Regions from separate parts of the Achromobacter sp. GW823-FHT04E03 genome, predicted to be linked through region 2. Evidence: predicted binding sites of a transcription regulator. Region 2 holds the regulator's gene; the other holds the start of a gene.
What was found. The regulator LexA, encoded in region 2, represses DNA repair genes until DNA is damaged. The targets are predictions, from matches to a motif close to ACTGTATNNNNATACAGT.
Positions count from the first base shown of each region.

Region 1: a site for LexA is predicted at 2,710-2,727, ahead of imuA (translesion DNA synthesis-associated protein ImuA). Genes of this name have one in related genera too.

Region 1 is NZ_JBXAIJ010000001.1:1,032,143-1,039,721, forward strand. Features, by position in the region: gene AC1RHV_RS04790 (efflux transporter outer membrane subunit) at 1-165, shown strand, start outside; gene ypfH (esterase) at 166-870, opposite strand; gene AC1RHV_RS04800 (amino acid permease) at 1,056-2,591, shown strand; gene imuA (translesion DNA synthesis-associated protein ImuA) at 2,785-3,489, shown strand; gene AC1RHV_RS04810 (Y-family DNA polymerase) at 3,419-4,888, shown strand; gene AC1RHV_RS04815 (error-prone DNA polymerase) at 4,895-7,579, shown strand, end outside.
Region 2 is NZ_JBXAIJ010000001.1:1,453,249-1,460,827, forward strand. Features, by position in the region: gene uvrB (excinuclease ABC subunit UvrB) at 32-2,152, opposite strand; gene AC1RHV_RS06725 (amino acid aminotransferase) at 2,228-3,427, shown strand; gene lexA (transcriptional repressor LexA) at 3,630-4,280, shown strand; gene lon (endopeptidase La) at 4,407-6,857, opposite strand; gene clpX (ATP-dependent Clp protease ATP-binding subunit ClpX) at 7,117-7,579, opposite strand, start outside.

The sequences.
Region 1 (7,579 bases), 420 kb from region 2:
CAGGCCAGCCGCCTGTTCCAGTACGGCAAGACCGACTACCTGACCGTGCTGGACGCCGAGCGCACGCTGGCCAGCAATGAAAGCGCGCTGGCCGCCTCGCAGGCCGACCTCAGCAGCGACCAGATCGCGCTGTTCCTGGCGCTGGGCGGCGGCTGGGAAAAATGATCAATGCACCGGGGTGCCGTCGGGCGGCGTCTGGTTAAGACCCAGCGCGGCCTCCCAGCTGCGCAACGGCACGCAGGTCTTCAAGCGCACGATGGCGCGCTCGATCAGCGCCGGATGCAACGCGTGCCCCACCTGGGTGGCGATGTCGATGGTCGAGTCGCCGTGCAGCTCGGTCAGGCGCGCCTGGGCGGCCTGGATGAGCTCCACGTTCATGATCGGATCGGCGGCGCCGTGCAGCAGGTGCAACGTGGTGAACTGCGGCGCGATCTTGGGCATCTGGGCATAGCGGCCCGAGAACGCGATGACGCGACCGGCGATGCCGTCGTGCGCCTGCACCAGTTCCAGCGCCATGATCGCGCCCTGCGAAAAGCCCGCCAGCGCCGTGTCCGACTGCAGCAGGCCGAAACGGGCCTGCGCCTCGCGCACATAGGTCTCCAGGGGCGGCAAGGCCTGCGCCACGCGTTCCGGGCGGTTTTCCTCGGTCACGCCGCGTACCGAGAACCACTGCCGGCCATCGCCGCCGCCGTCGTAGGGCTCGAACCCCTGGGGCGCCAGCACCGCCGCGCTCGGGAACGCCGCGCGCACGGCTTTTGCCAGCGGCTCCATGTCGTCGGGGCTGCCGCCCACGCCGTGCAGCAGGATGAACAGCTGGCGCACGTCGACGCCGGCGTTGGGAAGAAATTCGATAGAAGTGGAAGACGCCATGAAACTGCTCCGTGCTGGCTGGGGCCGCCGAACGGCCCCGGAATAGCCGCATTGTAAAATGCGCGCCTTGAAGCAACCTTTGCCGCACCGCCACGGACCGGCTGGCTTGCGCGGCATTGCCTGGCGGGCAGGCCCGCGCGCCCGTGCCTGATGGTCCGCCGCCGCGGCAACCTCCTACCCCAGTAATGCAAACTCCGACGACAGAATCCGGCGCCACGCCTGCCGGCCAGAACCAGCTGCATCGCGTGCTCAAGGCGCGCCACCTCACGATGATAGCGTTGGGCGGAGCCATCGGCACCGGCCTGTTCGTGGCTTCCGGCGCCGCCATTGCCCAGGCCGGCCCGGGCGGCGCGCTGCTGGTCTACCTGGCCATCGGCCTGATGGTCTACTTCATCATGACCAGCCTGGGCGAACTGGCCACCTTCATGCCGGTATCGGGTTCCTTCTGCACCTATGCCTCGCGCTACGTGGACGGCGGCTTCGGTTTCGCGCTGGGCTGGAACTTCTGGATCAGCTGGGCCACGGTGGTGGCGGTGGACGTGGTGGCCGCGCAGCTGGTCATGGCCTACTGGTTCCCCGATACGCCCGGCTGGATATGGAGCGTGGCCTTCCTGGCCCTGACCTTCGGCCTGAACGCCTTTTCGGCGCGCAGCTTCGGCGAAGCCGAATACTGGTTCGCCATCATCAAGGTCGTGGCCGTGCTGTGCTTCATCGGCGTCGGGCTGGCGATGCTGGTGGGCATCATCCACAGCGGCACGCCCGTGGGACTGGCCAACTGGTCGGTCGGCGACGCGCCCTTCGTGGGCAATGTGGCCACCTGGGTCGGCGTGGCGATGGTGGTGGCCTATTCGTTCCAGGGCACCGAACTGGTGGCCGTGGCCGCCGGCGAATCCGAAAATCCCCGCCGCAACGTGCCACGCGCGATCAACCATGTGTTCTGGCGCATCCTGCTGTTCTACGTGCTGGCCATCCTGATCATCGGCCTGCTGCTGCCCTATACCGACCCGCAACTGCTGCGCAACGAAGTGGAAGACATCGCGGTCAGCCCCTTCACGCTGGTGTTCCAGCACGCCGGGCTGCTGTCGGCGGCCACCGTGATGAACGCCGTGATCCTGACCTCGGTGCTGTCGGCCGGCAATTCCGGCATGTACGCGGCGACGCGGATGCTGTTCAACATGGCGGTGGAAGGCCAGGCGCCCGCCCTGTTCCGGCGCGTGACGCGCAGCGGCGTGCCGCTGTATGCGCTGATGGCCACCGCGCTGCTGGCCTGCCTGTGCCTGTTCAGCCTGGTGTACAGCCCCAAGGCCGTCTACATCTGGCTGCTGAACTTCGCCGGCATGACCGAATTCATCGTCTGGCTGAGCATCGCCGTCAGCCATTACCGCTTCCGCCAGGGCTATGTGAAGCATGGCTACGACACCGCCGACCTGCCCTACAAGGCCGGCTTGTTCCCCTTCGGTCCGCTACTGGCCTTCGTCCTGTGCCTGGTGGTCACGCTGGGCCAGAACTACCAGGCCTTCCTGCAAGACCGCATCGACTGGATCGGCGTGATCTCCACCTACCTGGCGATCCCGCTGTTCCTGGCCTTGTGGATCGGCCACCGGCTGGTGCGCAAGTCGCACTGGATCCGGTACGAGGATATGCGGTTTTATGGGTTGGACCTGGATCGCGCGGCGGGTGTGGCGGCCTCGGCAGCTACTAGTGAGAACGCCCGCGCTTAGTTGCGATCCGCCTGCCTGAAGCAACTAAAATCGTATCCAACACGGCCCACCCCTCTGCATCGAAAGGTGTACGGGTGGGTTTTCTTTTAGTTCGCGGCATGCTCCGCCCCCTTTAAATACTGTACATATATACAGTTATAATGGCTCATCGGCCACTTCCACCGGGTTCCTATCTCCCGACAACCGATTTGCCATGCAGTCCCCAGAACGTATCCATCCCGCGTTGTGGCGCGCCACCCAGTTGGCTCAAGGCGCCGCCCGCACCCTGCCCACCGGGCATGCCGCGCTTTCGGCCGAGCTGCCAGACGGCGGCTGGCCGCTGGGTTCCCTGAACGAATTGCTGGTCCCGCACCCCGGCATCGGCGAAATCCGCCTGCTGCGTCCGGCGCTGGCCCAACTGGAAACGCGCCGCGCCATTGCGCTGGTGCAGCCGCCGCACGCGCCCCACATCGCCAGCTGGATGAGCTGGCGGCTGGATCCCCGTCAATTGCTCTGGGTGGCGCCGGAAAAACCCGTGGACGCGCTCTGGGCCGCCGAACAGATCCTGAAGAACGGCAGTTGCGGCGCCCTGATCTGCTGGCTGCCTCATGTGCGCCCCGAATCCCTGCGCCGCCTGCACCTGGCCGCCCAGGCCAGCGACCTGCTGTTCATCGCGGTGCGCCCCAGCAGCGCGGCGCAGAACGCCACGCCCGCGCCCTTGCGGCTGGCGCTGGCGCCGGCCGCGGGCGGCCTGTCCGTCCATATCCTGAAGCGCCGCGGGCCCGCCTGCGACACGCCGCTGTACGTGGGCCTGGACACCGGCGCCACCATTCCTGTTTCTCCCCGCCATGCGCCTCTGGATCGCCGCCTTCCTGCGCTGCCTGCCGCTGGACGCACTGCGCCCGCACTGGCCGCTTGAGGGGCAGGCGTTCGCGGTCCTGGAACAGGAACGCGTCGCCGCCCTGACGCCCGCCGCCCGCCGCGCCGGCGTCAAGCCGGGCATGCGCCGCGCGGGCGCGGCCGCCATCGCTCCCGAGGTCGAGCTGCTGCCCCGCGATGCCCAGGCCGAGTCCGAAGCCTTGCAGGGCGCGGCGCTGGCGCTGCTGCAATACACGCCCGAAATCGCCCTGGCCGACGGCGACACGCTGCTCCTGAACGTGAGCGCCAGCCTGATGCTCTTCCGCGGCCCCAAGGCGCTGCACCGGCGGGTCGCCGCCACCTTGCGCGCCCTGGACCTGCGCGTGTCGCTAGGCATGGCGCCGACCGCCGCCGGCGCCTGGCTGCTGGCGCGCAGCCCCGGCCGGCGCGCGCCCCGCCGTACCCTCACGCTGCCCACGCTGACCCGGCGGCTGGACGCCCTGCCGCTAGCCCTGCTGCCGCAGGCGCAGGCCCGCCGCGACTGGCTCGACGACATCGGCTGCCATACCCTGGCGGACCTGCGCGCCCTGCCGCGCGCGGGGCTTCAGCGGCGCAGCGCCCCCGAACTGCTGCAGGCCCTGGACGCCGCCTACGGCCTGGCGCCCGAGCTCCACCGCTGGGTCGAACCGCCACACCAGTTCTCGCGCCGCATCGAACTCACCGACTACGTCGAGCACACCGACGCGGTGCTGGCGGTGGCGCGCCGCCTGGCCGAACAGCTGGGCGGCTGGCTCAGCGCCCGGCAACTGGCGGTACGCCGCGTGGTGCTCAGCATGGAACACGAACGCGGCCGCCACGCCCGGCCGCCCACCGAACTGGAACTGGCCCTGGCCCAGCCGGTCTGGCAGGCGCCGCAGATCCTCCACCTGCTGCGGGAAAAGCTGGCGCGCTTCACGCTGGAAGCGCCCGTGATCGCCGTGGCGCTGCTGGCGCCCGACACGGTCGAGCAGCCCGCCGCCAGCACCACCCTGTTCCCCGAGCCCGGCGGCACGCCTGCCGACCATGCCCGGCTGCTGGACCTGCTGGTGGCGCGGCTGGGCCGCGACCAGGTGCGCCACGCCCACCCGGTACCCGACCACCGCCCCGAGGCCGCCAACGCCTGGGGCGACGCGCTGTCGCCGCCCCAACGCCCCGCGCCCCTGCCCGCCCTGCTGGACCGCCCCTTCTGGCTGCTGGACCCGCCGCTGCCCTTGAAGCTGTCCGGCCACCGGCCGCAATACGGCGGCCAGGCGCTGCGCCTGATGCGCGGCCCCGAACGCATCGAAAGCGGCTGGTGGGATCCGGCCTTGACCGTGCGCGACTACTTCGTCGCCGAGGACGCCGCCGCCGCGCGCTACTGGATCTACCGCGAGCGCGACGACGAGCACGCCCGCTGGTTCCTGCATGGGCTCTACGCCTGAAACGCCATGCGCATGGACGACGACGACACCCCCGGCATCCTGGCGCAGTTGCCCGGCTACGCCGAGCTGCAATGCCAGTCCAACTTCTCGTTCCTGCAGGGCGCTTCGCACCCCGAGGAACTGGTCGAACGCGCCGCCGAACTGGGCTACGCCGCGCTCGCCATCACCGATGAATGTTCGCTGGCGGGCGTGGTCCGCGCCCACGTGGAGGCCAAGGCCCGCAAGCTGCCACTCATCATCGGCGCCACCTTCCAGCTGCGCGCCGCGCCCGACGCCGCGCCACTAGGCCTGACCCTGCTGGCGCAGACGCGCGAGGGCTACGGCAACCTGTCCGAACTGATCACCCTGGCCCGCACCCGCGCGCCCAAGGGCGAATACCAGCTGGCGCCCGAAGACCTTACCCATCCTCCCAGCGGCCACGCCCACCTGCGCCACCTGCCCGAATGCCTGGCCATCCTGAGCCCCGCCTACGGCACCGACGCCGACCGCATGGCCGAGCAGGCGCGCTGGCTGGCACGCGTCTTCCCCCACCGCGCCTGGGTGGGGCTGACCTTGCTGCACCGCTCGCGCGACGACCTGCACCGCGCCGCGGTCGAGCACGCCGCGCAGGCCGCGGACCTGCCCATCGTGGCGCTGGGCCAGGTGCAGATGCATCTGCGTTCGCGCAAGCCGCTGCACGACACGCTGACCGGCATCCGCACTCGCCAACCGGTATCGCAATGCGGCTATGAACTGTCCGGCAACGCCGAACAGCACCTGCGTACGCGCATGCGCCTGGCCAACCTGTACCCGCCGCAAGCGCTGGCCCAGACGCTGGCCGTGGCCCGCCGCTGCGCCTTCTCATTGGACGAGCTGCGCTACGAATACCCGGACGAAATCATTCCGCGTGGCCACACGCCGGCCACCTATCTGCGCCAGGAAACCCTGGCCGGGGCCGCCCGCCGCTTTCCTTCAGGCACGCCGGACAGCGTCACCGCGCAGATCGAAAAAGAGCTGGCCCTGATCACGGACCTGCACTACGAAGCCTATTTCCTCACCGTCTACGACATCGTCCAGTACGCCCGCGGCGAGGGCATCCTGTGCCAGGGCCGCGGGTCCGCCGCCAACTCCGCGGTCTGCTACTGCCTGGGCATCACCGAAGTGGATCCGGTGCGCGGCAACAACCTGTTCGAACGCTTCATCAGCAAGGAGCGCAACGAGCCGCCCGACATCGACGTGGACTTCGAGCACCAGCGCCGCGAAGAAGTCATCCAGTACATCTACCGCAAGTACGGCCGCGAACGCGCCGCGCTCACCGCCGTGGTCATTTCCTACCGGCCGCGCAGCGTGCTGCGCGATACCGGTTGCGCGCTGGGCGTGGACGCAGGCGTCATCGACGCCGTGGCGCGCGCCCACCAATGGTGGGACGGCAAGAAGGAAATGCTGCGCACCCTGGGCGCCTGCGGACTGGACCCGGAATCGCAGGTGGCGCGCCAGTGGGCGGCGCTGGCGCAGACCCTGATGGGCTTTCCGCGCCACCTGTCGCAGCACCCCGGCGGCTTCGTGATTTCACGCGGCAAGCTGTCGCGTCTGGTGCCCATCGAAAACGCCGCCATGGCAGACCGCAGCGTCGTGCAATGGGACAAGGACGACCTGGATGCGCTGGGCCTGCTGAAAGTGGACGTGCTGGCGCTGGGCATGCTGTCGGCCCTGCGCCGCACGCTGGAGCTGGCTGGCCAGCGCCGCGGCCAACCCTTGCGGCTGCAGGACATCCCCGCCAGCGACACGCCCACCTACGACATGATCTGCGACGCCGACACCATAGGCGTGTTCCAGATCGAATCCCGCGCCCAGATGACCATGCTGCCGCGGCTGCGTCCGCGCGAATACTACGACTTGGTGGTGCAGGTGGCCATCGTGCGCCCAGGCCCGATCCAGGGCGGCATGGTCCATCCCTACCTGCGCCGCCGCCAGGGCAAGGAACCCGAAACCTATCCCAGCGAAAAAGTGCGCGGCGTGCTCAGCCGCACCATGGGCGTGCCCATCTTCCAGGAACAGGTCATGCAGATCGCCGTCGTGGCCGCCGGCTTCACGCCCGGCGAATCCGACCAGTTGCGCCGCTCCATGGCGGCCTGGAAGCGCAAGGGCGGCGTGGACAAGTATCGGACCAAACTGGTCGGCGGCCTGCTGGCCCATGGCTACAAACTGGATTTCGCCGAGGCCTTGTTCCGCCAGATCGAAGGCTTCGGCGAATACGGCTTCCCCGAAAGCCACGCCGCCAGCTTCGCCCTGCTGGCCTATGCCAGTTCTTGGCTCAAGCGGCACGAGCCCGAAGCCTTCCTGGCCGCCCTGCTCAACTCCCAGCCCATGGGCTTCTACGCCCCCGCGCAACTGGTGCAGGACGCCCGCCGCCACGGCGTCTGCGTGCTGCCAGCGGACGTCACGGTCAGCGGCTGGGATTCGGCCCTGGAGACCCTGCCCGACGGTCATCCTGGCGCCCGCCGGACCGCCCATCCGCACGCGCCCGCCGCCGACGGCACCCGCCCCGCCGTCAGGCTGGGACTGAGCCTGATCCAGGGCATGCGCGAAGACGCCGCCCGGCGCATCGAGGACGCGCGCGCCGCCGCGCCCTTTGCCGACACCGGCGACCTGGCCCGCCGCGCCGCGCTCACCCGCCATGACCTCAACGCGCTGGCCGCTGGCGACGCCCTG
Region 2 (7,579 bases):
CATATAGAAACATTCAGACATGATTTCGCCGCTACACCGCCCCATCCAGCAGCACGCGCTGCTTCAGCGCGGTCAGCGCATCGCGCGCCGCGGCAGCCTGTTCGAACTCCAGGTTTCGGGCATGATCCATCATCAGCTTTTCCAGGCGCTTGATCTCGCGAGCCAGGGCCTTTTCGTCCTTCAGGAACTCGGCCGGAACCGCGGCCTCGAGCGCATCGTGCTGGGTTGGAGCGACAACGCCATCGATCAGTTCCCGCACGGCCTTTTGCACGCCCCGGGCGGTAATGCCATGGTCGGCATTGAATTTCAGCTGCTTGGCACGCCGCCTCTCGGTTTCCTCCATGGCGCGTTGCATTGAATCGGTGATGCGGTCCGCATAGAGGATGGCGTGGCCATTGAGGTTGCGCGCCGCGCGCCCGATGGTCTGGATCAGGCTGCGCTCCGAACGCAGGAAGCCTTCCTTGTCGGCGTCCAGGATCGCCACCAGCGACACTTCGGGAATATCCAGCCCTTCGCGCAGCAGGTTGATCCCCACCAACACGTCAAAGGTGCCCAGACGCAGGTCGCGGATGATTTCGACACGTTCGACAGTGTCGATATCCGAATGCAGGTAGCGCACGCGCACGCCATGCTCGCTGAGGAAGTCGGTGAGATCCTCCGCCATGCGCTTGGTCAGGGTAGTGACCAGCACGCGCTCCGCTTGCGCCACGCGCGCCTTGATCTGCCCGAGCAGATCGTCGACCTGGGTGCGGGCGGGCAAGACCTGGACCAGCGGGTCCACCAGGCCGGTAGGCCGGACCACCTGCTCCACCACATTGTCGGTGTGCTCTTTCTCGTAGGCGGCCGGCGTGGCCGACACGAACACGCACTGGCGCATCCGGGCCTCGAATTCCTCGAGCTTCAGCGGCCGGTTGTCCAGCGCCGACGGCAGGCGGAAACCGTACTGCACCAGCGTTTCCTTGCGCGCCCGATCGCCCCGGTACATGCCGCCCAACTGGCCGATGGTGACGTGGCTTTCGTCGATGAACATGAGCGCATCGGACGGCAGGTAGTCGATGAGGGTGGGCGGCGGTTCGCCCGGCGCCGCGCCCGACAGGTGGCGGGAATAGTTTTCGATGCCTTTGCAGAAGCCCAGCTCCTGCAGCATTTCCAGGTCGAAACGGGTGCGCTGCTCCAGCCGCTGGGCTTCGACCAGATGACCGTCGTCGACGAAGCGCTTGACCCGTTCGCGCAGCTCTTCCTTGATGGTCTCGATGGCGCGCAGCACGGTGTCGCGCGGCGTGACGTAGTGCGAACCGGGGTAGACAGTGAAACGCGGCAGCTTCTGGCGGATGCGGCCGGTCAGCGGATCAAACAGCTCCAGGCTTTCGATCTCGTCGTCGAACAGCGTCAGGCGCAGCGCCAGTTCCGGGCTTTCCGCCGGGAAGATGTCGATGGTCTCGCCACGCACCCGGAAAACGCCGCGGGTGAACTCGGCGTCATTGCGGGTGTACTGCATGGCGACCAGGCGGGCCAGGATCTCGCGGCGCGAGATCTGGTCGCCGGCGCGCAGGATCAGCACCATGGCGTGGTAGTCGCCGGGGTTGCCGATACCGTAGATGCAGGACACGGTGCCCACGATGATGGTGTCGCGGCGTTCCAGCAGGCTCTTGGTCGCCGACAAGCGCATCTGTTCGATGTGCTCATTGATGGACGAATCCTTTTCAATGAACAGGTCGCGCGTGGGGACGTACGCCTCGGGCTGGTAGTAGTCGTAGTACGAAACGAAGTACTCGACGGCGTTCTTCGGGAAGAACTCCCGCATTTCGGCGTACAGCTGGGCGGCCAGGGTCTTATTGGGGGCCAGTACCAGCGCCGGGCGCCCCATGCGGGCGATGACGTTGGCCATGGTGTAGGTCTTGCCGGAGCCCGTCACGCCCAACAGCGTCTGGAACATCAGGCCGTCTTCGACCCCCTGGGTCAACCCCTCGATGGCGGTGGGCTGATCGCCCGCCGGCGGATAGGGTTGGTACAGATGAAACGGGCTGCCCGGGAAATCGATGAATCCAGGGCCTGGCGCGGACGGATCCGCCACGGCCGATGCCGCCGCGGGATCGGCCGCCAGGTTCGCTGCGGCCCCCGCCGTAATCGGGTCTATTGCGCTCTTAGGCATGCTAGACTCTTCCAGGGTAAACCCCTCATTATCCACAGCAGCCTGTACTGCGTCCACCCACCTCATCAGACTCCCATGAGCACCCTTTTCGATTCCGTCGAACTCGCCCCGCGCGACCCCATTCTTGGCCTGAACGAACAATACAACGCTGATACGCGTCCCGGTAAAGTCAATCTGGGCGTGGGCGTGTACTACGACGATCAGGGTCGCATCCCCCTGCTGGGCGCGGTCCGCAAGGCCGAAGCCGCCCGCATCGAAGCCGCCGCCGCCCGCGGCTACCTGCCGATCGAAGGCATCGCCGGTTACAACAACGGCGCGCAAGCCCTGCTGCTGGGCAAGGATTCCGCGCTGGCCGCCGCCGGCCGCGTGCTGACCACTCAGGCCCTGGGCGGCACCGGCGCGCTGAAGATCGGCGCTGACTTCCTGCGCCAGCTGCTGCCGACCTCCAAGGTCCTGATCAGCGACCCCAGCTGGGAAAACCACCGCGCCCTGTTCGAGCGCGCCGGTTTCGAAGTCGGTACCTATTCGTACTACGACGCCGCCACGCGCGGTCTGAACTTCGATGCCATGCTGGCCGACCTGAAGGCCGCGCCGGCCAAGACCGTCGTCGTGCTGCATGCCTGCTGCCACAACCCGACCGGCGTGGACCCCACCGCCGACCAGTGGAAGCAGATCGCGGCCGTCGTGAAGGAAAACAATCTGGTCCCGTTCCTGGACATCGCCTACCAGGGCTTCGGCGACGGCCTGACCGAAGACGCTTCGGTCGTGCGCATGTTTGCCGATCTGGACCTGACCATGTTCATCAGCTCCTCGTTCTCGAAGTCGTTCTCGCTGTACGGCGAGCGCGTCGGCGCGCTGACGGTCGTCGCCGGCAGCAAGGACGAAGCCACCCGCGTGCTGAGCCAGCTCAAGCGCGTGATCCGCACCAACTACTCCAACCCGCCCACCCATGGCGGCACGGTGGTGTCGACGGTCCTGAACACGCCTGAACTCTTCGCGATGTGGGAAGAGGAACTCGCCGGCATGCGCGACCGCATCCGCCTGATGCGCAAGCAACTGGTCGACAAGATCAAGGAACACGGCGGCAAGCAGGACTTCAGTTTCGTGCTGCAGCAGCGCGGCATGTTCTCGTACTCGGGCCTGACCGCGGCGCAAGTGGATCGCCTGCGCGAAGAGCATGGCGTGTATGCCGTCTCCAGCGGCCGCATCTGCGTGGCCGCGCTGAACAGCGGCAACATCGACAAGGTCGCCAAGGGCATCGCGGCCGTGCTGTAAGCCATTTGCAGCGCACAGGCCCACGCGGGCCTGCCGTCAGGAACGGGACCTTCGGGTCCCGTTTTTCTTTTGGTCCGGACCAGCTTCTTCTTTTGGTCCGGACCGGCTTTTTCTTTTGGTCCAGACCGGCTTGCTTTTTTGCGCTGCGTCCCCCAGAATGGCGCTGTATATATGTACAGTCCGCTAGCACCGGATCATCGCCATGGCCAGCAAACTCACTGATCGCCAACAACAAATCCTGGATCTCATCAGGCAGACCGTCACTCGCACCGGCTTCCCGCCGACGCGTGCCGAAATTGCCCTGGCCCTGGGTTTCCGTTCCCCCAACGCGGCGGAAGATCACCTCAAGGCGCTTGCCCGCAAGGGCGCCATCGAACTGACGGCCGGCGCGTCCCGCGGCATCCGCCTGAAAGACACCTCCCCTGCTCCCACGCAAAGCTCGCTGCCCATGCCGGGCCTGGCGCAGTTGCTGCTGCCGCTGGTCGGCCGCGTGGCCGCGGGCAGCCCCATCCTGGCTGCCGAGCACGTCGAACGCGAGGTCGGCGTCGATCCCAACCTGTTCGCCCAGACGCCCGACTACCTGCTCAAGGTGCGCGGCATGAGCATGCGTGACGCCGGCATCCTGGAAGGCGACCTGCTCGCCGTAAAGAAAGCCTCGGAAGCCCGCAACGGCCAGATCGTGGTGGCCCGCCTGGGCGACGACGTCACGGTCAAGCGCTTGCAGCGCCAGAACGGCCACATCGAACTACTGCCCGAAAATCCCGACTTCGAACCCATCGTGGTCGAAGCCGGCCAGGATTTCGCGTTGGAAGGCATCGCGGTGGGCCTGATCCGCACGCACGCGCTGCACTAGCCCCCCCCATTACTCCCGCGTTTGCGCGCGGCATGAAAAAAACCCCGCCAAGAAATTGACGGGGTTTTTTGTTGGAAGCTATCCAGAAGGGGCGCCGCTTACCGGCGGCGTCCCTCCCGGTGTCCATCAGTGCTTGAGCACCGGGTCGGTCGAACCAGGTTCGGCAGGCTTGGCCACCAGGGGTTCCTTGACCGCTTCTTCCTCGGCCAGGGGCTCCGGCAGACGCTCCAGCGCCAGTTCCAGCACCTTGTCGATCCAGCGCACCGGCACGATCTCAAGGTGGTTCTTGACGTTGTCCGGGATCTCCGCCAAATCCTTGACGTTTTCTTCCGGGATCAAGACCGTCTTGATACCGCCACGGTGAGCCGCCAACAGCTTTTCCTTCAGGCCGCCGATGGGCAGGACTTCGCCGCGCAGCGTGATCTCGCCGGTCATGGCGACATCGGCGCGCACCGGAATGCGCGACAAGGCCGACACCATGGCCGTGGTGATCGCGATACCCGCGGACGGACCGTCCTTGGGCGTGGCGCCTTCCGGCACGTGCACGTGCATGTCGTGCTTTTCGAAGACGCTGTCGGCAAAGCCCAGACGGCGGGCGCGGGAACGCACCACGGTGCGGGCCGCCTCGACCGACTCCTTCATCACGTCGCCCAGCGAACCGGTGCGTTGGATGACGCCCTTGCCCGGCATGTCCGCGACTTCGATCGTCAGCAGGTCGCCGCCAACTTCCGTCCAGGCCAGACCCGTCACCTGACCGATCTGGTTTTCCTTTTCGGCCATGCCGAAGGCGTAACGGCGCACGCCCAGGAAATCGCTCAGGTTGTCGCCCGTGACGTTGACCGGCTTGACCTCGGCGGTCTTGCCTTCGGCCTTGGCGCGGTCGCTCTGGGTCAGCAACTGCTTGATGACCTTGCGGCAGATCTTGCCCACTTCGCGTTCGAGCGCACGCACACCGGCTTCGCGGGTGTAGTAGCGCACGATGTCGCGCAGCGCGCTGTCGTCGACCGTGAGTTCGCTATCCTTCACGCCGTTGTTCTTCATCAGCTTGGGCAGCAGATGGTCGCGGGCGATGTGGATCTTCTCTTCCTCGGTGTAACCCGACAGGCGGATCACTTCCATGCGGTCCAGCAGCGCCGGCGGAATGTTCAGCGTGTTGCTGGTAGCCACGAACATGACGTCGGACAGGTCGAAGTCGACTTCGATGTAGTGGTCCTGGAACGTGTGGTTCTGTTCCGGGTCCAGCACCTCGAGCAGCGCCGACGAGGGATCGCCGCGGAAATCCATGCCCAGCTTGTCGATTTCATCGAGCAGGAACAAGGGATTGCGCACGCCGACCTTCGACATGTTCTGGACGATCTTGCCCGGCATGGAGCCGATGTACGTACGACGGTGGCCGCGGATCTCGGCTTCGTCGCGCACGCCGCCCAGCGCCATGCGCACGAACTTGCGGTTCGTCGCCTTGGCGATGGATTGGCCGAGCGAGGTCTTGCCCACGCCCGGAGGGCCGACCAGGCACAGGATCGGCGCCTTCACCTTGTCCACGCGCTGTTGCACGGCAAGGTATTCCAGGATCCGTTCCTTGACCTTTTCCAGACCGTAGTGGTCGTTGTCCAGCACCGTTTCGGCGTTGCTGATGGAATTGTTGATCTTGCTCTTCTTCCTCCAGGGGAGGTTGATGAGCGTATCGATGTAGTTGCGCACCACGGTGGCTTCGGCCGACATGGGCGACATGAGCTTGAGCTTCTTGAGCTCGGCATCGGCCTTCTTGCGCGCCTCTTTGGGCATATGGGCAGCGATGATCTTCTTTTCGAGCTCTTCGATGTCCGCGCCCTCTTCGCCTTCGCCCAACTCCTTCTGAATGGCCTTGACCTGCTCATTCAGGTAGTAGTCGCGCTGGCTCTTTTCCATCTGCTTCTTCACGCGGCCGCGAATCCGCTTCTCGACCTGGAGGATGTCGATTTCGGTTTCGAGTTGCGTGAGCAGACCCTCGAGGCGCTCGGAGGTGCCGACGATCTCGAGCATCTTCTGCTTCTGCTCGAGCTTCAAGGGAAGATGCGCGGCGATCGTGTCGGCCAGGCGTCCGGCATCATCGATGCCAGCCAGCGAGGTCAGGATCTCCGGGGGGATCTTCTTGTTCAGTTTTACGTACTGCTCGAACTGCGCGACGATGGCGCGGCGCAGGGCTTCGGTCTCGGAGCCTTGCATGGCGTCCGGTTCGATCGGCGACACCTGGCAGGTGAAATGCGAATCGGCATCTTCGATGCTGTTGATGCGGGCGCGCTGGGTACCTTCGACCAGCACCTTGACGGTGCCGTCGGGCAGCTTGAGCATCTGCAGGATGCCGGCTACGCAGCCGATCTCGTAGACGTCTTCGGGGGTGGGATCATCCTTGCCGGCGGATTTCTGGGCCACCAGCATGATGCTCTTGCCCGCTTCCATCGCAACCTCGAGCGCGCGGATAGAGCGCGGACGGCCGACGAACAGCGGGATGACCATGTGCGGAAACACCACGACATCGCGCAGTGGAAGCAGGGGCAGGTCGATCGGGTCGGAAGGCAGGGTCTGGCTGGCAGACATAGGAGGTTCCTCGGTATGACTCGGCGTATCGGGGACGGGAGGCCTGGGTATACCCGGACAATCCACGTCGGTTACGTCTGTTATGGGAACAATAGCCGAAAATTCAAGATCTCGGCGCCTGGATCCCCCAAAGGCTGAAAAAAACCGCGGGGCGGCACCCTCAGTATGCAAGCGTCGCGCCTGCAGGAAAAGCGTGTTTGCACCCGGGAATGTGCCTTAGGCAAAAAAACCCGTTACAGGAACGGGCTTTTTTGAAATATCAGGCTGCGGCGTCGCGGACTTCTCCGCGCTCTGGCTTGTCTGAAGCCGCGTCCTCGTCGGCGTAGATGAGCAATGGCTTGCCCTCGCCTTCGATCGCGTTCTCGTCCAGCACCACGCGCTTGACGTTGCCCTGGGAAGGCAGGTCATACATGGTGTCGAGCAGGGCCTGCTCGATGATGGAACGCAGACCGCGCGCGCCCGTCTTGCGGCGCAGCGCCTTGCGGGCGATCGCCTTCAGGGCGGCGGGACGCACGTCGAGCTCGGCGCCTTCCATGGCGAACAGCTTCTGGAACTGCTTGAGCAAGGCATTCTTGGGCTCGGTCAGGATTTGCACCAGGGCCGCTTCGTCCAGCTCGTCCAGGGTTGCGACCACCGGCAGACGGCCAACCAGTTCGGGGATCAGGCCGAACTTGATCAGGTCTTCGGGTTCGACTTCGGAGAACAGTTCGCCCACGCCGCGC